DNA from 3 places in the Xanthomonas rydalmerensis genome. Region 3 is predicted to be linked to each of the others. Evidence: predicted binding sites of a transcription regulator. Region 3 holds the regulator's gene; each other region holds the start of a gene.
The links. Region 3 encodes FliA, which starts transcription of late flagellar genes. Its sites were predicted from a motif close to TAAAGTTTNNCNNNCNNNGGCCGATAA; they were not measured.
Positions count from the first base shown of each region.

Region 1: a site for FliA is predicted at 3,440-3,466, ahead of QN245_RS17555 (methyl-accepting chemotaxis protein). Genes of this name have one in related genera too.
Region 2: a site for FliA is predicted at 3,726-3,752, ahead of QN245_RS05200 (methyl-accepting chemotaxis protein). Genes of this name have one in related genera too.

Region 1 covers NZ_CP126170.1:4,130,819-4,137,704, forward strand. Annotated here, with positions in the region: gene QN245_RS17550 (TorF family putative porin) at 1-692, opposite strand, end outside; gene QN245_RS17555 (methyl-accepting chemotaxis protein) at 710-3,250, opposite strand; gene QN245_RS17560 (DUF6630 family protein) at 3,767-4,264, shown strand; gene QN245_RS17565 (DUF3228 family protein) at 4,334-4,891, opposite strand; gene QN245_RS17570 (M14 family metallopeptidase) at 5,095-6,015, opposite strand; gene QN245_RS17575 (alpha-amylase family protein) at 6,353-6,886, shown strand, end outside.
Region 2 covers NZ_CP126170.1:1,236,853-1,243,738, reverse strand. Annotated here, with positions in the region: gene QN245_RS05210 (DUF3999 domain-containing protein) at 1-808, opposite strand, end outside; gene QN245_RS05205 (DUF2339 domain-containing protein) at 805-3,549, opposite strand; gene QN245_RS05200 (methyl-accepting chemotaxis protein) at 3,807-4,883, shown strand; gene QN245_RS05195 (hypothetical protein) at 5,175-5,636, shown strand; gene gap (type I glyceraldehyde-3-phosphate dehydrogenase) at 5,875-6,876, opposite strand.
Region 3 covers NZ_CP126170.1:2,598,851-2,605,736, reverse strand. Annotated here, with positions in the region: gene QN245_RS10945 (chemotaxis protein CheA) at 1-1,477, opposite strand, end outside; gene QN245_RS10940 (protein phosphatase CheZ) at 1,482-2,090, opposite strand; gene cheY (chemotaxis response regulator CheY) at 2,091-2,483, opposite strand; gene QN245_RS10930 (RNA polymerase sigma factor FliA) at 2,503-3,252, opposite strand; gene QN245_RS10925 (MinD/ParA family ATP-binding protein) at 3,249-4,133, opposite strand; gene flhF (flagellar biosynthesis GTPase FlhF) at 4,120-5,751, opposite strand; gene flhA (flagellar biosynthesis protein FlhA) at 5,928-6,886, opposite strand, start outside.

The DNA.
Region 1 (6,886 bases), 1.5 Mb from region 3:
CCGTCGCCATCCGGTACGCCAGTGGTGTAGCGGCGGTAGACCCCGGCGCTGTTCCAGGCCCGCGAATAGGCCAGCCCGAACTCGGTGCCGCGCCAGGTGCGGCTCAGGCCTACGCGCGCGTCGGTCCAGCCGTAGTCGGCGAAGTTGCGCACGTGCTGATGGCCCGCATGCATGCTCGCCTGCCAGTCCGACGCCAGCGGTAGCGTGGCGTCCAGCGCCAGATAGCTGGAGCCGCGCGAGTGCTGGCCCTGGCCGACGCCCAGCGTGGCACTGTTGTAGCCGAAGTAGTCGCGCGTCCAGGTGCTGGCATAGGACAGCTCCACCGTCCGCCAGTGCCCGGCGACGATGGCTTCGCCGTAGTCGTAGCGGGTGCCGCTGGCGCTCATGCGCGCGCCGGGATACGCGTAGTGGTAGACGCCGGCGCGCCAGCCCCAGTCGCCATGGCTGGCCGCATAGCCGGCATACACGTCCCACTCCACGTGCCCGCCTTCGATGAAGTACGAACTCACGCCCGACGCCCAGGTGCCGGCATACCAGCCGCTGTCGGCGGCCACGTCCAGCCCGCCCTGCAGCACCGGCCGGCCCCAGCTCTGCTCGAAACCGCGCGAGACGTAGTTCGAGGTCGCCGCCAGATTGGCGCTGGCGGTCCCGGCCCAGGCCGGTGCAGCGGCGCCCAACGCGAGCAGGAGCACTCCCGTGCGCACGGCCCTCACGACGCCAGCTCCAGCCGCGTCCGGCCCGAGGTCCCCAGGCCGCCCGGCGATGGTGCCGCGAGCTTGAACAACGCCACCGCGCGCTGCAGTTCCTCGGCTTGCTCCTCCATCGCCCGCGCCGCCGCGGTGGCCTCCTCGACCAGCGCGGCGTTCTGCTGGGTCACCTCGTCCATCTGCACGATGGTCTTGCCGACCTGTTCGATGCCGGCGCTCTGTTCCTGCGAAGCGGCGGCGATCTCGCTCATGATGTCGGTGACCCGACGCACGCTGGCCACCACCTCGCGCATGGTGTCGCCGGCGCCGTTCACCAACGCGGTGCCGTCGTCGATCTTCCCGACCGAGGTATCGATCAGGCCCTTGATCTCGTGCGCCGCGGTCGCCGACCGCTGCGCCAGCGCGCGCACCTCGCTCGCCACCACCGCGAAGCCGCGCCCCTGCTCGCCGGCGCGCGCGGCTTCCACCGCGGCGTTGAGCGCCAGGATATTGGTCTGGAAGGCGATGCCGTCGATCACACCGATGATCTCGGCCATCTTCTTCGACGCGGCGGCAATGCCGGTCATGGTCTCCACCACCTGCTCGACCACTGCGCCGCCACGCGACGCCACACCGGCGGTGTCCTGCGCCAGGCGATTGGCCTGGTGCGCATGCTCGGCGTTCTGCTTCACCGTGGAGGTCAGCTCCTCCATCGAGGCCGCGGTCTCTTCCAGATTCGCCGCCTGCTGCTCGGTACGACGCGACAGGTCGTCATTGCCGGCCGCGATCTCGCCGGCGGCGGTGTTGATCGCGGTGGTGGCCTGCTGGATGCGACCGACGATGCCGGTCAGCTGCTCCACGGTGGCATTGGCATCGTCGCGCATCTGCGCGAACACGCCATGGAATTCGCCGTGCATGCGCGCGGTGAGGTCGCCCTGCGCCACGGCGCGCAACAGCGCCGACAAGGCCGAGAGATTGCCTTCGGTCAGCTCCATCAGCCGGTTCAGCCCGACCACCATGCCGCGGAAGTCGTACTGGAAGCGTTCGGCATCGCCGCGCCGGGAGAAATCGCCGGAGGCCGCGGCCTGTGCCAGTTCGGTGATGGCCTGGTTGATCGCCTGCAGGCTGTGCTTGGTGGTGCGCATCGCCTCGGTGATCGCCGCCTTCTCGCCCGGCAGCGGTTCCATGTCCACCTGCATGTTGCCGATCGCGTACTGCGACATCACCTCGACCAGGCGCCGCTGCACGTCCACGTGCGCGGCGACCAGCGCGTTGGTGCCGTGGACCATGCGCCCGTATTCGCCGGGGAAGCGCTCGGCGTCCATCCGGTAACTCATCTCGCCGGCGTCGTGGCGCTGCGCCATCTCCGCCTGGGCCTGCATCACCGCCTGCAACTGCGTCTGCATGCTGCCCATCGCATCCAGCAGCTGGCCCAGTTCGTCGTCGCGACGGTGGCGGACCTGGCTGTCCAGGCGCCCGGCGGCGACCGCCGAGGACACGCGCACCGCCTCGGCCAGCGGATCGAGCACCTGCCGGCGCAGCAACAGGTACAGCGCACCGCTCAGCAACAACGCCGAGAGCAGGCCGACCGCGGCGATGGTCCACAACAGCGCACGCGCCTTGGCCATGACCAGCGCATACGGCACCGAGATGCCCAGCGCGAACGCCTGCGGCGCATCGCCGATCTTCAGCGGCACGAACACGTTCAATGCATCCTCGCCGTCGGCGCGGCGATGGTCGAATACCACCTCGCCCTTGGCCACGCGCGCGAGCATGTCCTTGGACCAGGCGTCGTTGCGGGTCTTGCCGACCTGCTGCGGATCGCGGCTGGCCATCACCATGCCCAACGGCGACAGCAGGCTGGCGTAGCCCTCGCCCATCGGCCGCAGCGCGGCGATGCGCTGCTGCAGCGTATCCAGGGTGAAGTCGACGGTAACCACACCTAGGAAGCGGCCGTTCTCCAGGATCGGCGTGGCCAGCGTGGTCATCAACGTGTCCTTGCCGGCCACCGGGTAGTAGTACGGCTCGATCACCACCGGCTTGTGCGTATTGCGCGCCAGCAGGTACCAGTCGCCGTCGCCCGGCTTCTCGTAGTCGCGCAGCGCCTCGCGCACCAGCTTGCCGTTCTGCCGCGACCACCAGGTCATGTAGCGGCCGGTGGCATCGTGGCCCTCGGCACCGACGAAGGCCTTGTCGTTGCCGTCGAACGCGTCCGGCTCCCACATCGTGCTGATGCCCAGCCATTGCGGATGCGCGTCGAGCTGGCTGCGCAACACCGCGGTGGCGGTGGCACGCGACAGGCCAGCGGCGTGCTGCACGCGGAAGCTGTTGGCCAGCGCATCGCTGGCGTCGAAGGCAACACCGATCTCGCGCGACACGCGCTGCGCTTCCAGTTGCGCCAGGTTCTCGATGCTGGTGCGCGAGGTCGACAGCAATGCATCGCTGCTGCGCCAGTAGATGATCATCGCGGTCAGGCCGAAACAGGCGAGCGCGAGCAGGCCGGTACCCAGCATCAGGCGTTTGGCGACGCTGCCGCGACGGCGATGCGGCGACGGAGTGGACATGAGGGCTTCCTTGGCGGGGAGAGGGAATACGGTCGCGGGGAACGCGCCACGCGGCAGCTCACCGCAGCGCGCGGCGCGAGCGCGCCGTGTCCGTTGCCGATGATCTGCCCGGGACGCCTTCCCCATCGGGCCACGACGCGCGGCCGGGCATCACGTCCCGGCGCGGCTGCATGGCGGCCCACCCCATCGCTATCGTCCCGTCGCCCGCAAACTTGATGGCCATCCCGCGCCAGGCCGATGAACGGACGGGTGTTCGCGTTCAAAGCGGCCGATCGCGCGTGGTTTTCTCCTGTATGCATGCGCCAGTGAACAGCCGCGCGCACTGGTGCAGCACTGCGTGTCGGCATGCACAAGCGCGACGGCATGAGGGACGAGCCATGCGGATACCGGCGAGGTACGCGCGGTATGCGAGCAAGCCGCACGCGAACGGACGGCGCCCCCGGTGCGGCCACGGCAGCCCGGTGTTGCTGCCGGCACGACGGTGCATCGACAATGGCCCGTACAAGGAGAGAGGCCATGCACCCTGCCCGCGACAGCTGGACGTCCATCTGCGACACGGTTGCGCCCGAAGACCACGACCTGGGCGACGACGTTGCGCTCGCCGTGGAGGCGCCGGCGCGCTATCTGCAGCGGTTCGAAGAATCGCTGTTCGAGCGCGGCATCGAAGAGCCCCATCAGGTCACTCCGTGGCTAGCCCTGGTCGACGGGTTGATCGCCCGGCGCTTGTGCACCGAGGTGGATTGGAAAGTGGACGCCGCCGACCTCGCCCACGCGCTGGGCGAACTGCGGCCCCTGGCGGGCATGCGGAACGTGCTGTCGCCACTGGCCGCATCGCAGACACGCAACGAAGAGGCGCTGACGCTCGCGGCGCGCTGCCTGCACGCGCAGGGCATGGCACTGATCCATCTCGACATCGACAGCGACAGCTATCCGTTGCTGGTCGTCCCTGTGGACCGGGGCGAGGCGACGCGGCGGATGGCCGAAGCGTTGGGCGAACGCGCCGCCGCCCTGTAAGCCGCGACGCGCGTATCGCCGTCGCACGCATCTTCCGGCGTGCTGGGCATCGACACGTGCGAGCCGGGCTTACGGCCGCCAGTTGGCGTTGTATTCCCAGAACGCCACGCTGCGTCGATAGGCGTCGCGATCCAACGGAACGCCGGAGCCACCCTCCTCCACGCCCAGCGCATTGCGCAGCATGGTGATCGGCGCCATCGGGATCTCCTGCGGCTCGGCGGTGTACAGGCAACCGACCACGCCCCAGTCCGCCTCGATCGGCGCGCCCTCGTGGGCGAGTTGTTCGCGGCTGTAGAGGATGGGCAGCAGGTACTCCGCCACCGGCGGCTCGACCCCTTCGAACCAGCGCACCAGTACCGGCAGTTCCTCGCGACTGCGCGCCTCGTAGCCGGAACGCAGCAGGCGCCGGTTGGCGTCGGTGATCGGCACGGTCAGGCAGCGCGTCGAGGTCCAGTTGCGGTGCACGTGCAACTTGCAGAATGGCGCGTAGCCGTCGAGCACCTGCAGCGGCGCGTGCGCGTTGAGATGCTGCTCGAACTGTTCCGGCGTGCAGTCCTGGATCGCATTGCGGCGGCCATCGCGCGGGAACAGGCGCGTGCGGGCGAACGGCGTGAGGACGATGGACATGGCGGACTTGGCGAACGAGGGCGGACAAGCGTAGCGCGCGGCACGGCCGGTGCCCACCGTGCCGCCAGATCCCGATGCGTATCTGGCGCATCAGCCTCAGCATGGGAAACCAGGATAGGAGCGGCTTCAGCCGCGACGGGCGTTACCGGCAATGCCGTCGCGGCTGAAGCCGCTCCTACGGATGCTACGCACCACGCTTCCGGTTAGGGATGCGCCAAGGCGTAATCGATCGCCGCGCGCACCGCCGCCGCCTGCGCGGCATTGCACTGCTCCGGCGTCGCGCTGGCGCTGTCCGGGTATACCTCGGTGGTGGTGGTGTAGCGCGCGTCGGTGATGCCCGCGCACAGGCCCAGCCGCTTCACCGGATAGTTGATGACACCCGGCGCGGCCAGCGGCGTGCCGATCAGTTCGCCGGCAGCATCGGCCGGTGCGATATGGGTGACCTGCGCCACCGCGGCCAGCACCGCCTGCTGGAACGCCGGCTGCGGATTCTCGCTGTCGCCGACCAGGTAGAACCCGTCGGGAATGCCGCCCGGCTCGTAGGCGATGCCATCGCGCGCGGCCAGCGCCGGACGGAACTCGGACTCGTCGCTGTCGGTGGTCTCGTGCAGGTCGATGTGCATGCGCACCCGATCGCGCAGCGGCGCCACCAGGCGCAGCAGCGCGGCCGACTCCTGCGCCGGGCTGTCGGCGCGGAACGAACGGTTGGGATCCAGCGCATCGGCGTTCCAGCGGTGAATGCGTTCGTACGCCCACGGGCTCACGCACGGCGCCACCAGCACGTTGGCGCGGCCGGCATACGCGTCGGCATGCTGCTGCGCGAACTGCAGCGCGCCATGCACGCCGCTGGTCTCGTAGCCATGCACGCCGCCGGTAACCAGCATGCACGGCGAGGCGTCGTCCCAGTTGCGGCTGCGCAAGGCCAGCAGCGGATAACGCTCCTGCGCATACGCCAGTTCCCCGTACGCGACCACCTCCCACTGCCCGCGCAGGCCTTCGATGGCGGCGACTACCTCGTCCTGGTAGCTGCGCCGGCTTGGCTGTGTAGCCAGCCAAGCCGCCTTCTCGGCGGGGCCCCAGGGCACGCCGGGGGTTCCGATCGGATAGAAGGCTGCGCTGGTCATGGTGCGGCTCCGCGTCGACAGGTGAGGGCGGCGACTGTAGCAAAGCGCATGGGCCGCGATGCGACATGTGCCGCGAATGCAGCGTTCGTGGTGCTCCCATGCGGAAGCGGAAACAGATCCCGCTTTCGCGCGCTGTCGCCATGAATACGTATGTAGCGCGCGCATGTTGCGCCGCGATGCGCGCTTAGCATCCTCCCGCCGCATGCCAGCCCCGCGGCGACGTCACGCCCCTGTCCTGCAGGCGTTCCTGCCTGCGCCCACGCAACGAGGAGATCGAACGATGCGCGTCCCATCCGCCGCTGCAAATCGTCTGCTGCGCCTGCATCGCTGGCGCAGCCTGCTGGTCGGCCTGCTGCTGCTCCTGGCCACCGCCAGCGCCCAGGCCGACGTCATCCTGCATGCCTTCAACTGGCCGTACGCCACCGTGGAAGCGCGCGCCGCGCAGATCGCCGCCGCCGGCTACCGCAAGGTGCTGGTGGCGCCGGCCTACCGCTCGCAGGGCGACGCCTGGTGGGCGCGCTACCAGCCGCAGGACATGCGCCTGATCGACAACCCGCTCGGCGACACCGACGCCTTCGCCAGCATGGTGCAGGCTCTGAAGGCGGTGGGCGTGGAGACCTATGCCGACGTGGTGCTCAACCACATGGCAAACGAAGCGGCCACGCGCTCGGACCTGAACTACCCGGGCAGCGCGGTTCTCGGCCAGTACGCCGCCAATCCGCAGCGCTATGCGTCGCTGCGGCTGTTCGGCGACCTCTCGCAGAACTTCCTCAGCGCCAGCGATTTCGGCCCGGCGCAATGCATCACCAACTACAACGACCCCTACCAGGTGCGCACCTACCGCATCTGCGGCGGCGGCAACGATCCCGGC
Region 2 (6,886 bases), 1.4 Mb from region 3:
CGCGCGTCACCGGGTAGCGGCCCGGCGACACGAAGGCGTAGCTGTGCTGCGCGGGGTCGGTGCTGACTGCGTCCAGTTGCTGCCAATGCCAGTCGGCGGCCACCGGCGCGGGCGCCAGCTCGGCCTCCACCCCGGTCAGCGGCGGCGCGCTGGCGCCGGCCAGCGGCAGCAGGCGCAGGTAGCGCAGCTGCCGGCCGATGGGGATGCGCAGTTGCTGCAGCCGGTGTCCCTGGTTGCTGAGGTCGACCAGGGTCGCATCCGCCACCAGCACCTCCCAGTCGCGCAGGTCGTCGCTGCCCTCGACCCGGTAGCGCGCCTGCTGCGGCTGCGCGGCGGCGGCCCATTGCAGCGACACCGCGCGCAACGGTGCGTGCAGCGCGCTGGCGTCGACCAGCCAGCCTGCGCCGGCGTCGGCTTCACCACTGGCCACGCGGGTCTGGATGCGGCGCACGCTGCCGTCACGGTCGCGTTCGGCGATCAGCTCCAGGTCCGGTGTGCGCCCATCGCGCGAGGCCGGCAGCGGAAACCACGGCAACGGCTGCCGGCGCGGCGTGGTCTCGGCCTGCTCGGCGGCGAACAAGGCGGCCGGCAACGGATCGCCCGCCGCGTTGAACACCTCCACGTCGCCCAACGAGGCGCGCTGCGCGCTGCGGTAGACCGCATCGTCGAGCTGCACGCGATAGGCCCCGGCATCGGCGTCCTGCAGGGTCAGCGGCCACTGCTGGGCGTAATCGTCGCGCTGGCTGGCGGCGAAGGCGCACAGCGGCAGCCAGGCCAGCAGCAACGGACACAGCGCACGTCGGATCATGGGATGGCCTCCTCGGCCGGTTCGGCGGCGCGCGGCGGTGCCGGCGCCAGATAGCCGACCACGGTACACAACAGCCCGTAAGCGATGAACGACGCGATGCCGGCGACGTTGCCGAGGTTGCCGCGGTCCACCAGCAACAGCTTGCCCAGCACGACCGCCATCAGCACCGCACCGGCCAGCCACAGCCCGCGCTGGCCGCGCCGCGAGCCCAGCACCCAGCCGAGCACGCCCAGCACGCTCCAGACCACGGTCAGGCTGGTCTGCGCCACCCCATTGCCCAACACGCCGGGCCACGGCACCGCCGCCCAATAGTGCACCGCATGCAGGGTGACGCTGGTGATCCACAGGAACCCGGCGCCGGCCAGCAGGTGCGTGCGCCAGGGACGCAGCAGCGCCGGCAGTTCGGGGCTGCGGGTCCAGCGCACGCCGAGCACCAGCAGCGCCAGTTGGGTCAGTTCCAGCGGGTTGAGCACCGGCACCCACGGCAGCGGCGCGCTGCTGCCAGGCCGGCCCAGGCTGTACAGCCAGGCCACCGCGAGCAGGCCGAAGTAGGTGCTCTGCAAGGCCGTGCGCCACGGCGCGAACGCCGCGCCCAGCGGCGCCGCCAACCAGGTCCAGCGCCACAGCGACAGCGCCGCGACCAGCAGCCAGGGCGCCACCAGCAGCATCCAGCGCCAGCCGGCGGCGAGACCGCTGTGCAGCGCCAGCCAGCCGCACAGCAAGGTGGCCACGATCGGCCACACCAGCCACCACACGTACTGCGCCGCGCGCGCCACGCCGCCGCCACTGTCGCGCAGGCACAGCAGGCTGCGCACGCCGAGCACGGCGTACAGCGCCCAGGCCCAGGCGCCATGCCCGGCAAACGGTTGCCCGTGCGCATCGGCCTGCCAGGCCGCCAGCGGCACCGCCAGCGCCAGGCTGCCCAGCGTGGTCGCGGCCAATGCCGGTGCCGGCCAGCGCCGCTGCGCTTCGGCGGCGAGCCAGCCGCTGACCGCGACCCAGGCCAGCAACACATCGGCACGCGCATCGGTGTCGACGAACCGCAGGATCTCGGCAACGCCGATGCCGCACCACCAGGCCAGCCCCCACAGGTAGTAGCCCAGCGCCGGCAGCGCGGCACGCTCGCGGCGGTAGCACCAGGCGCTGACGAAGCCGGCCAGAGCCAGCAGCAGCGCGCTCATGAAGGTGGCATTGACGATCGCCTGGGTGTCCTGCGCCACCGCGTCCAGGCCCACGGTGAAGCCGAACGCGGCCGCCAGTTGCAGGCCGGCGCCGCTGAGCTGCGGCAGCCAGCGCCGCTGACGCAGGCCCAGCCACACCAGCGCCGCGCCCTCCAGCGCGAACACGCTGGCGGTGGCCCGCGCGGACAGCGCCAACGGCACCGCCAGCGTGGCGAAGCCCACCGCCAGCACCGCATACGCCTGCCCCAGCAGCGCGAAGCGCGCGCGCCGGATCAGCGCCGCCGCCAGCAGCGCATAGATCGCCGCCAGGCCCAGCGCGCAGAAGGCCAGCGGCAGGCGCTCGCCGCGCAGCAGACCGGCCTGCAGCGAGAACGCGATCAGCGGCGTGCCGAACAGCAGGCTGCCGTCGATCAGCGTGCTGCGCGTGGCCTCCTGGCGCCGCGCGTACAGGATCGGGATCAGCAGGTAGAAGGCGAAGAACAGCAGCAGGAACGGCTCGGTGCTGGCGAACTTGTCCGGCCGGTACTGCAGCACGCCCCACAGCGTGCCGATGCCGAAGGTGAAGCCGAACCCGAGCAGGTTCAGCACCCGCCACGGCCGGTACCAGGCGATCGCGAACACCGCCGCGTTGAGCAGCGCGTAGTAGGAGAACAGCGCGACGTGGTTGCCGCTGCCGGTGGACAGCCACAGCGGCGCGAGGAAGCCGGCCAGCGTGCCCAGCACCGCCAGCGTGCGCGACTCCTGCGCCACCGCCAGCACGCACATGCCCGCGACCAGCGCGACGCTCAGCGCCAGCGCCGCGCCGGCGGGGATCAGCCCGGACAGCTTGAACGCGGCAAACACGGTCAGCAGCAGCACGCCGATCGCCCCGCCCTGCAGGGCCAGCGCAAAGCTGCGCTTGCGCGTGCGCTGGCGCCAGCCGAAGGCCAGGCCGGCCAGCGACGCGGCGGCGATGCCGGCATAACGCAACTCGATCGGCATGCGCAGCCAGCCCTGGTCGCCGGCGTACTTCAGCAGCGCGGCGACGCCGGCCAGCAGCACCAGCATGCCGATCTTGACCGGGACGTTGCCCTCGGTGAACCAGCGTTTGATCCCGCCCAGCAGCCGCTCGATCGGATCCGGCCGATGCAGCGCAGCGATCGCGGCGCTGGCGGCGGCGCGCGCCTGCGCCTGCTCCCGCTCGGCCTGTTCGACGGCGGCGGCCAGCGTCGCGAAATCGTCGGCCTGCGGCGGCACCGGCAAGGGCGGCGGCAGCGGCGGCGGCACGCCGGCATCCTCCGCGACCTGGTGCGGACGCGCGAGGTCGAGGGACGCCGCGATCGGCAGGCCCTCGGCCTCCACCTCGGGTTCGGCGGCAGCATCGGGCTTCCCGGCCGCGGCCGCGGCCACGGGGCCGGCCCAGGCCGTCGCAGGCGGCACCGGGGCGGCGGCCATCCGTGCGACCTGCGCCTCCAACGCGGCGAGCCGCTGGCGCAGACGCGATTGCCCCACCAGCGTCACGATCAACAGCACCGGCACCGCCAGCACCGCCAACACCACCAGCACGATCAACATCTCCATTCGACTCGCATCTCCACAGCGGTGGTGCGGCGCCACAAGGCGCCCATCCGGTGTCCGGCAGCGCCGGACCTGGCGCAGATGGTAGACGAGTTCGGTGCCGGCATCGGTCCGCGAACGCGGCCGCAACCCAGGCAGGGCAAGGCACGACGTTCCGACGGACGGTCTTCACGCCACCCTCAAGGCGTTAGCTCGACGGCCGCTACACCCCTTACCACGTCGTGCGTCTGCTGTTCCCTCCCACCCCACCGGCAGCATGAATGAACCTACCCGCCCACCCCGCCGACGCGGGGATCGATGACCATATCCGCGCGGTCGTCGGCCTGTCCGACCAATTGCTCGGCCAGCTGCGCCGCTCGTTGCAGGGCATCGACGCGATCAACCGCACTACCCACATGATCTCGATGAACGCGCGCATCGAATCGGCGCGGATCGGCGCCGCCGGACGTGGCTTCAGCGTCATCGCGCAGGAAATGGACGGGCTGTCGCGACGCGTGGCCGAAGCCACGCAGGACCTGGACAAGGTCGCCGCGCGCACCAGTGCGGAGATGCGGCAGACGCTGGGCCGGCTGCAAGACGACGTGCGCCGCACCCGGCTCAGCGAACTGGCGCTGAGCAACATCGACCTGATCGATCGCAACCTCTACGAGCGCAGTTGCGACGTGCGCTGGTGGGCCACCGACGCCGCGGTCGTGGCGGCGGCACGCGCCGACAGCGACGCCGATGCACTGGCCTACGCATCGCGGCGCATGGGCCAGATCCTGGATTCGTACACGGTTTACTTCGACCTGATCCTGGCCGGCAGCGATGGCCGCATCCGCGCCAACGGCCGGCCGCGGCAGTTTGCCTCGGTCGGCAGCGACGTCTCCGCACAACCGTGGTTCGAACACGCCATGCGCACCCGCAGCGGCGAGGACTTCAGCTTTCAGGGCGTGCACCCCAGTGCGCTGGCCGATGGCGAGCGGGTGCTGGTGTACGCGTGCACGGTCCGCGAGGGGGGCCGCATCGATGGCCGCGTGCTCGGCGTGCTGGGCATCGTGTTCCGCTGGGACGCACTGGCGCAGACGATCGTGCAGCGCACGCCGCTGTCCGAATCCGAATGGGGCCGCAGCCGCGTCTGCATCGTCGACGCGCAGGGCCAGGTGCTGGCCGACTCGGCCGGACGCATGCTGCAGGAGCGGCTCGACTTCGACGGCCGCGAGGCCTTGTTCAAGCAACCGCGCGGCGCGTTGCTGATCGACCTCGATGGCCGGCCGCACTGCATTGCGCATGCCGCCTCGCCCGGCTACGAAACCTACCGCACCGGCTGGCACTCGCTGATCCTGCAGGCGCTGTAGTCGGTACACGACGCACCGCGTCCTGCGCAAAAAGCGGCAGCGGATCACAGGGCAGTGCGTGCTGTGTCGGCACGATGCGCAGGCAACGCCATGCCGCATCGCGTTCGCGATCCGGCCACGAGCATCGCCGACACAGGTGTCGTCGCTGCCTGAACGCCGCTGCATGCCGTATTGACGGCGTCATTTCGCCATGCCTAAGCTCGTTGCGCCGCGCTGATGCCGGACCGACGCATCGCCTCGACGCGACCGGTGCACGCTGGATTGCAGACGCCACTCCCCAGGTAAACGGACATGACCATGAAACCCTTTCGCACCCTGCTGATCTCGACGCTGCTGGCCGCGTCCTTCGCCGCTCCCGCCCTGGCCGAAAAGGTCGACAATCCAGCGCTCTACACCCCTGATGCGGTCAAGAAGAACATCGTCATCGGCAAGACCACCAGGGAGCAGGTGCGCGCCATCTATGGCGAGCCCACCTATGTCTCCAGGACCTCCGGGAAAGAAGGCGGTTACGAGAAGTCTTGGAGCTATCGCCCCAGCGAATCCCACGGCGAGAAGGCGCGCAAGACCGCCACCGGCCTGCTGAAGCGCATGCTGCCCGGTTACTACACCGGCCCTGCGGTCAACGAGGCGCAGGAGCATGGTGTCGGCGCGCGCAACGTCAAGTCGTACGACCTGGAAGTGGAGTTCGATGCCAAGGGCGTAGTCACCGATTACCAGCAGAGCGAAAGCAACGTCTCCAAGGACGCGCTGTAACGGCGGCTGAGACGGAGCCGGTGCTCATCGCGCCGTCTCCATCCGCAGCAGTCGGGCCGCCGTCGCGACGGCAAAGCCCATCACGCCACGCCCTATCACAGCAAAAAGGAGCGCCGATGCGCTCCTTTTTGTTTGCGTCCGTTCGCGGTGTCGCGGGCGTTCGACCGGCGGCGGCACGCCGCCGCGGTCGATGCCACAAGGCCGCGCCGTCCGCACTCGGCGAACGACGCCAGGCGTCTTACTTCGCCACCACCTTGACCATTTCCAGGCACTTGTTGGAGTAGCCCCACTCGTTGTCGTACCAGGACACCAGCTTGACAAAGGTGCTATCCAGGGCGATGCCGGCATCGGCATCGAAGATCGAGGTGCGTGCGTCGCCGCGGAAATCGGTGGCCACCACCTTGTCCTCGGTGTAGCCGAGAATGCCCTTCAGCGCGCCTTCGCTCTGCGCCTTCACTTCGGCGCAGATCTCGGCGTAGGTGGCCGGCTTCTCCAGTTCCACGGTCAGGTCGACCACCGACACGTCCGAGGTCGGCACGCGGAAGCTCATGCCGGTGAGCTTCTTGTTCAACTCCGGGATCACCACGCCGACCGCCTTGGCCGCGCCGGTGCTGGACGGAATGATGTTCTCCAGGATGCCGCGGCCGCCGCGCCAATCCTTGTTGCTCGGGCCGTCCACGGTCTTCTGGGTGGCGGTGGCGGCGTGCACGGTGGTCATCAGGCCACGCTTGATGCCCCACTTGTCGTTGATCACCTTGGCCAGCGGCGCCAGGCAGTTGGTGGTGCAGCTGGCGTTGGAGACGATGGCCTGGCCGGCATAGGTGCTGTCGTTGACGCCGTAGACGAACATCGGCGTGTCGTCCTTCGAAGGCGCCGACAGGATCACCTTCTTGGCGCCGGCGTCCAGATGCTTCTGCGCGGTTTCCTTGGTCAGGAACAGGCCGGTGGATTCGATCACCACGTCCACGCCGACCTCGCCCCACTTCAGCGCCGCCGGATCGCGTTCCTGGGTCAGGCGGATCTTCTTGCCGTTGACCAGCAGGTGGCCGCCGTCGACCGACACCTCGCCCTCGAAGCGGCCGTGCACGGAGTCGTACTGCAGCATGTAGGCCAGATAATCCGGCTCCAGCAGGTCGTTGATGGCGACGATCTCGATGTCGCTGCCGAAATTCTGCACCGCCGAGCGCAGCACGTTGCGCCCGATGCGACCGAAACCGTTGATGCCGACCTTGATTGCCATTTCAGTAGCT
Region 3 (6,886 bases):
CGCGGCCGTCGAACCAGCCCAGCGAGCGGCGCGGGGCGTGCAGCACTTCCACCACGCGCGCCAGCGGCAGTGCGTAGACGGTGTCGCCGGCCTGCACCAGCAGGGTCGGCAGGATCGCCAGGGTCAGCGGCACGCGGATCAGGAAGCGGCTGCCGCGACCCAGTTCCGACTGGATCTGGATCTGTCCGCTGAGTTCGCGGATGCGCGACTGCACCACGTCCATGCCGACGCCGCGGCCGGAGATATCGGTGACTTCGGCCTTGGTCGAGAAGCCGGGCAGGAACACCAGGTGCAGGCATTCCTCGGTGGTCAGGCGGGCTGCGGCCTCGGGGTCGATCAGGCCCTTCTCGCGGGCCTTGGCGCGTAGCCGTTCCGGGTCGATGCCGGCGCCGTCGTCCTGCACCTCGATGCTGACGTAGTCGCCTTCCTGCTGCGCCGACAGGCGCACGTGGCCGCCGCGCGGCTTGCCGGTGGCCTCGCGCAGCGCCGGCGCCTCGATGCCGTGGTCGATGGCGTTGCGCACCAGGTGCACCAGCGGATCGGCCAGCGCCTCGACCAGGTTGCGGTCCAGTTCGGTATCGGCGCCGATCAGTTCCAGTTCCACTTCCTTGTTGAGGGAGCGGGCGACGTCGCGCGCGACCTTGGGGAAGCGCGAGAACACCTTGCCGACCGGCTGCATGCGCGTGCGCATGACCGCCGACTGCAGGCGCGCGGTGGCGATGTCCAGGCTGCTGACCGCGCGGTCCAGTTCCTCGTCGCGCAGGCGCACGCGCAGGGTCTTGAGTCGGTTGCGCGAGAGCACCAGTTCGCCGATCAGGTTGACGATCGCGTCCAGGCGCTTGGTGTCCACACGCACGGTGTGTTCGGGTTCGGCGGCCTTGGCCGGGGCGGCCGCGGCCTTGGGCGCGGCGCTGGGCGCGCGCGGCGCCGGCTGCAGCGCCTGCGGCGTGGCCGTCGGCGGCGCATCGCCGTGCAACTGGTCCAGCAGCGCTTCGAATTCGTCGTCGCTGATCAGATCCCCCGCGGCCGCGGCGGTGGCCGCTGCGGGGGCGGGCGCCGGCGCGGCGCTCTTGGCCGGGGCCGGTGCCGGGGCGGCATCGCCGTGCGCGTCGAACTGCGCGATCAGTTCCGCTGGCGCACGCGGCGGCTCCTGGCCGCTGCCGAAGGCGTCGAGCATCGACTGCAGGTAGTCCAGCGACTGCTGCGCGGCGTCGAAGTGCCGCGCCTGCAGGGTGGCCTGGCCGGCGCGGGCCATGCCCAGGGTTTCCTCCGCGGCGTGGCACAGCTCGACCATGGCGTTGATCGCCAGGAAGCCGGCGCCGCCCTTGAGCGTGTGGAAGCCGCGGAACACGGCGTTGAGCTGGCCGCTGTCCTCGGGCGCCTGCTCCAGCGACACCAACTGCTCGCCGAGCCGGTCCAGGATCTCCTGGGCCTCGATGATGAAGTCGGCAGCGATGTCGTCGGGTACGGCGCTCATGGCATTACAGTCCCAGTCCGGACAGCAGGTCGTCGGCGTCGTTCTGCGACACGCCGTGGCGGTCCAGACCGGGCAGGGCCGGGCCGGCCAGGCTGCCGTCGGGTTTGCGTTCTTCCTTCGGCGGCAGACCCAGCGCGCCGAAGCCTTCGTGCACGCGGCGCACGATACCGGCGACGCGGCGGATGATCTGCCCGGTCAGGTCCTGGAAGCTCTGCGCCAGGGCCATTTCGGTGAGGTTGTGGCGGATCTTGTCGAGGATCTCGCCCTGGTCGCCGCTGAGGCCGCCGGCGGCGAGCTGGTTGGCCAGCGCGCGGCATTCCTCGGCCAGGTCCAGGGTGCGGTGGCTGGCCTGTTCGGTCATCTCCACCACGTGGTCCAGACGCGAGCAGGCGTCGTCCAGCTCGCCGGCCTCGCTGGGCACCACCGGCAGTTCGCCGAGCGCCTGACCCAGATCGCGCGCGAGCCGGCTCAGGCCCTGCATCATCGGCCGCGTGCGCCAGGCGGCGAGGGTGTCGATCTCCCTGCGCCAGCCGGCCTCGTCGCCGTTCTCCAGCGCGTCCAGCGCGCCTTGCAGGCGTTCGATCAGGGCGGTACGTTCGGCGGTGGCTTCCATTTAGGCGGTCGCTCCCAGGCGTTCGAAGATCTTGCCGAGCTTCTCCTGCAGCGTCTGCGCGGTGAACGGCTTGATGATGTAGCCGTTCACGCCGCACTGCGCGGCCTCGATGATCTGCTCGCGCTTGGCCTCGGCGGTGACCATCAGCACCGGCAGGTGCTTGAGCTTGTCGTCGGCGCGGATGTTGCGCAGCAGATCGATGCCGGTCATGCCGGGCATGTTCCAGTCGGTGACCACGAACTCGAACGGTGCCGAGCGCAGCGCGGCCAGGGCGCTGTTGCCGTCTTCGGCCTCGGCGGTGTTGGTGAAGCCCAGATCGCCGAGCAGATTCTTGACGATGCGCCGCATCGTCGAGAAATCGTCCACGATCAAAATCCGCATGTTCTTGTTCACCACTGACTCCTAAGGGTTCCTATTCTTCGTCTTCCAGACCGGCATCGGCGACACCGAACGCCTTCAGGCGTCCGCGCAACCGTACCGTGGCCTGGCCATGGATCTGACACACGCGCGACTCGCTGACCCCGAGTACCGCGCCGATTTCCTTGAGGTTCAATTCCTGCTCGTAGTACAGCGACAGCACCAACTGCTCGCGTTCGGGCAACTGCGCGATGGCCTTGCCCAGCTCGCGGCCGAATTCGCTGCGCTCGAGCATCTGCTGCGGATTGGGTCCGCCCTTGGCGATGGTATCCAGCTCGCCATGGTCCTCGATGCGCGACTCCAGGCTCAGCACCTGGCCGCGGGCGGCATCTTCCATCAAACGCAGGTATTCGGGAAGCGGCATGTCCATCGCCGCGGCCACTTCGTTGGCGGCGGCGGCGCGGCCGGTGCTCTGTTCGATCTTGCGGATCGCCGAGGCGGCGTCGCGGGCGCGGCGGTGCACCGAGCGCGGCACCCAGTCGCCGCGGCGGATCTCGTCGATCATCGAGCCGCGGATGCGGATCGAGGCGTAGGTCTCGAACGAGGCGCCCTGTTCGGCGTCGTAGCTGCGCGAAGCCTCGATCAGGCCGATCATGCCGGCCTGGATCAGGTCGTCGATCTCGACGCTGGCCGGCAGTCGCGCCGCCAGGTGATGGGCGATGCGCCGGACCAGGTCCGAGTGCTGGGCGATGTAGTCGTTGGCGCTGTTGCGCTGGACGGCGCGGTAGTGGGCGGCGGCGTTCATGCGGCCACCCCGCGCTGGATGATGCGTTCGACGAAGAACTCGACGTTGCCGCGTGGGGCGGTCGGCGCCTGCCAGCGCGCGGTGCGCCGGGCGATCTCGGCGATCGCCTGCGCCGACGGGCTGGACGGGTAGGCCTTGACCACCGGCTGCTGGCGCTGCACCGACAGGCGCAGCCAGTCGTCCTGCGGCACGCAGCCCAGGTAGTTCAGCGACACGTCGCCGAGGAACTTCTCGCAGACCCGGCTCAGTTTGTCGTACAGCAGGCGGCCTTCGTTGAGGTCGCGCACCATGTTGGCGACGATCTGCACCCGGTCCACGCCGCGCTCGCGCGAGAGGACCTTGATCAGGGCGTAGGCGTCGGTGATCGAGGCCGGCTCGTCGCAGACCACCACCACCGCGTCCTGCGCGGCCTGGCAGAAGGTCAGCACGCTGTCGGTGATGCCGGCGGCGGTGTCGACGATCATCACGTCCAGCTCGCGCTGCAGCTCGGAGAACACGTTGACCAGGCCCACGTGCTGGGCCGGCGGCAGCTCGGCCATGTAACGGCGGCCGGAGGCGGCGGGCACCACCATCAGCCCGTTGGGCATGTCGATCAGCACCTCTTCCAGGGTGCAGCGCCCGGCGACCAGGTCGGCCACGGTGAACTTGGGCGTCAGCCCCAGCAGCACGTCGACGTTGGCCAGGCCGAGGTCGGCGTCCAGCAGCAGGGTGCGCTTGCCCATGTCGGCCAGCGCCATGGACAGGTTGACCGAGATGTTGGTCTTGCCCACGCCGCCCTTGCCGCCGGTCACGGCGATGGTGCGCACCGGACCCAGCGGTTCGCTACGCGTCGCCGACAGGGGGAAGGCATTGGTCAGATTGACGTAGTCACGCGACGGCATGGGTCTGCTCCGGAGTACAGGGCTTATCGGCAGCGCGCCGCAAATCTTCAAGGCGCAATACCAGGCTGGCGGCGTTGGCGCGGTGCAGGTCGTCCGGCACGCGCTGTCCATCGGTCACCCAGGTGATGGGGAGGCGGTGGTCCACGACCACCGACAAGGCACTGCCGAACCGCCCGGTCTCGTCCAACTTGGTCATGATGACCCCCTGTGGGTCGGCGCCGGCGAACCGGCGCACCACCTCGTCCAGGTCGGAGAAATGGGCATTGGCAGGCAGTACCAGCAAGGATCGGACCACACGCGAGGCGCGCAGCCAGTGCAGCTGGGCGGCCAGGGCGCGGTCGCGCTGGCCCATGCCGGCGGTGTCGATCAGCACCAGCTTGTAGTCGGCCAGGCGCTCCAGCAGCTGCTGCAGCGCGGCGTCGCTGTCGGCCTCGTGCACGGCGATGCCGAGTTGGCGGCCGTAGCTGTGCAGCTGCTCGCGGCCGCCGACGCGGACCGTGTCGGTGGTCACCAGGGCCACGTCGCGGGCGGCATGGCGCTCCAGGAAGCGCGAGGCCAGCTTGGCGATGGTGGTGGTCTTGCCGGCACCGGTGGGGCCGATCAGGGCGATCACGCCGCCTTCCTCGATCGGGTCCAGCGGGGCGATCGGCAGGCGCTTGGACAGCAGGCCCAGCATCAGCCCGCGGCCGCGGTGCAGCTCCAGGTCGGCGGGGATCTGCATGACCACGTCGCGGGTGATGCCGCTGTCGAAGCCATAGTCGTCCATCAATTCCAGGGCCTGGGCGCGGACCGGCGAGCCGCGCAGGCGTTCGTCGGTGAGGCGGTTCATCTCGCGCTCGATCATCTGCCGCATCAGCGCCAGTTCGTCGCGCAGCTGCGTCAATTGTTCGTCGTTCTGCGGGGCCGGGAAGGTCGGCACCGCCGCCAGCGTCGCGGCCGCCGGGATTCCGGCAGTGGCCGGCGCGTCCGGCTTGGCCGCGCTCGGCGCAGGCACGGCCGGGGCCGGGCTCGCCACCGGGGTCAGCGCCACCGCGGCGACGTCGTCGCGCCAGGCCGGCATGGCCTCGGCGGCCGGCGCCGGGGCGGCGGCGAACGGGCTGGGCATGGGCACGCTGATCGGGGCGTTGCGGAACACGTCCTCGGGGATGCTGAAGTCGGCGCGGCCCGTGGCCGGTGCCGGGGCCTTGGCCGCTGCGGCCGGGCGCGCTGCGGCAGCCGGGGCGGCCGCAGCAGGCATGGCCGAGGCGGCCAGCGCCGCCGGCTGGGTCAGCGGCCGGGCTGCGGCAGCGGCCGGGGCGGTCGCCGCGGCGCCACCACGGCGCTCGCTGATCGCGGCCATCATCGCCATCGCCGGGCTGGCCGCGGCCTTATCGCTGCGGGCGGCGCGCGGCGCGGCAGCGGCCGGTGCCTGCGCCGCGGCGGCGCGTGGCGCCTCGTCCGGGCGCACCGAATCCAGCGCCCGCTGCACCAGGGCCTCGTCGTAATTGCTGGCGGCGACGATCTCGATGCCCTCGTCGGTACGCCGGTTGGACAGGATCACCGCATCCGGCCCGTGCTCGTCGCGCACCATCCGGAAGGCGGTGCGCATGTCGGGGGCGACAAAGCGTTTGATCTTCATGGGTGAGTGCCGGGATTCGGGATTGGGGAGTGGGGATTGGTTGCGGAGGCCGCCATGGCATGGCTGCTATCCGGTCGCCTTGCTCTGGTTGTGTTCGTTCGTGTCATTGCTGTCTCTCTCCGCGTGCCGGGCCCGCTGTTGCGACTCCCGAATCCCAAATCACCAATCCCCGCCAATCAGCTGATCGTGCCGACCAACTTCAGCCGCTTGTCCTCCGGCACTTCGCTGTAGGACAGGACCGACAGCGCGGGGACGCTGTGGCGGACCAGGCGGGCGAGGGCGGCGCGGACCTGCGCCGGCACCAGCACCACTGCCGGTTCGTTGCGCGCCTCCTGCTTGCTCACGCAGTCCGCCAGACTTTGGTGCAAGCGTTCGGCCAGTCCGGGTTCCAGCGCCGCGCCGTTGCCCTGGGTAGAGTCCTGCAAGACACGTTCCAATTGCGGGGCCAGGGTGAACACCGGCAGTTCCGGGGCCATGCCGGCGATCTCCTGGACGATGAACCGGCCCAGGGCGTTGCGTACGGCGGCGGTGAGCGCGCCGGGTTCCTGACTCTGCGGCGCGTGCTCGACCAGGGCCTCGACGATCTTGCGCAGCTGCCGCACCGGGATCTTCTCGATCAGCAGGTTCTGCAGCACCCGCACCACCACCGACAGCGGCAGCGCCTTGGGGGTGAGGTCCTCGACCAGCTTGGGCGCGCTCTTGGCCAGGGTCGCCAGCAGTTGCTGCACTTCCTCGTGGCCGAGCAGTTCCGGGGCATGTTCGCGGATCAGGTGCGAAAGGTGCGTGGCGATCACCGTGGCCGGGTCGACCACGGTGTAGCCCATGGTCTCGGCCTGGGCGCGCAGGTGCGGCTGGATCCAGGTCGCATCCAGGCCGAACGCCGGATCCTTGCCGGCGATGCCGTCGATCTTGCCGAGCGCGCCGCCCGGGTCCAGCGCCAGTTCGCGGTCCGGGTGGATGTCGGCGGTGGCCACCGGCACCCCGTGCACCAGCAGGCGGTAGGCGTTGGCGGGCAGTTCCAGGTTGTCGCGGATGTGTACCGGCGGCACCAGGAAGCCGATGTCCTGGGTCAGCTTGCGGCGTACGCCCTTGATGCGTGCCATCAGCTCGCCGCCCTGGGCCTTGTCCACCAGCG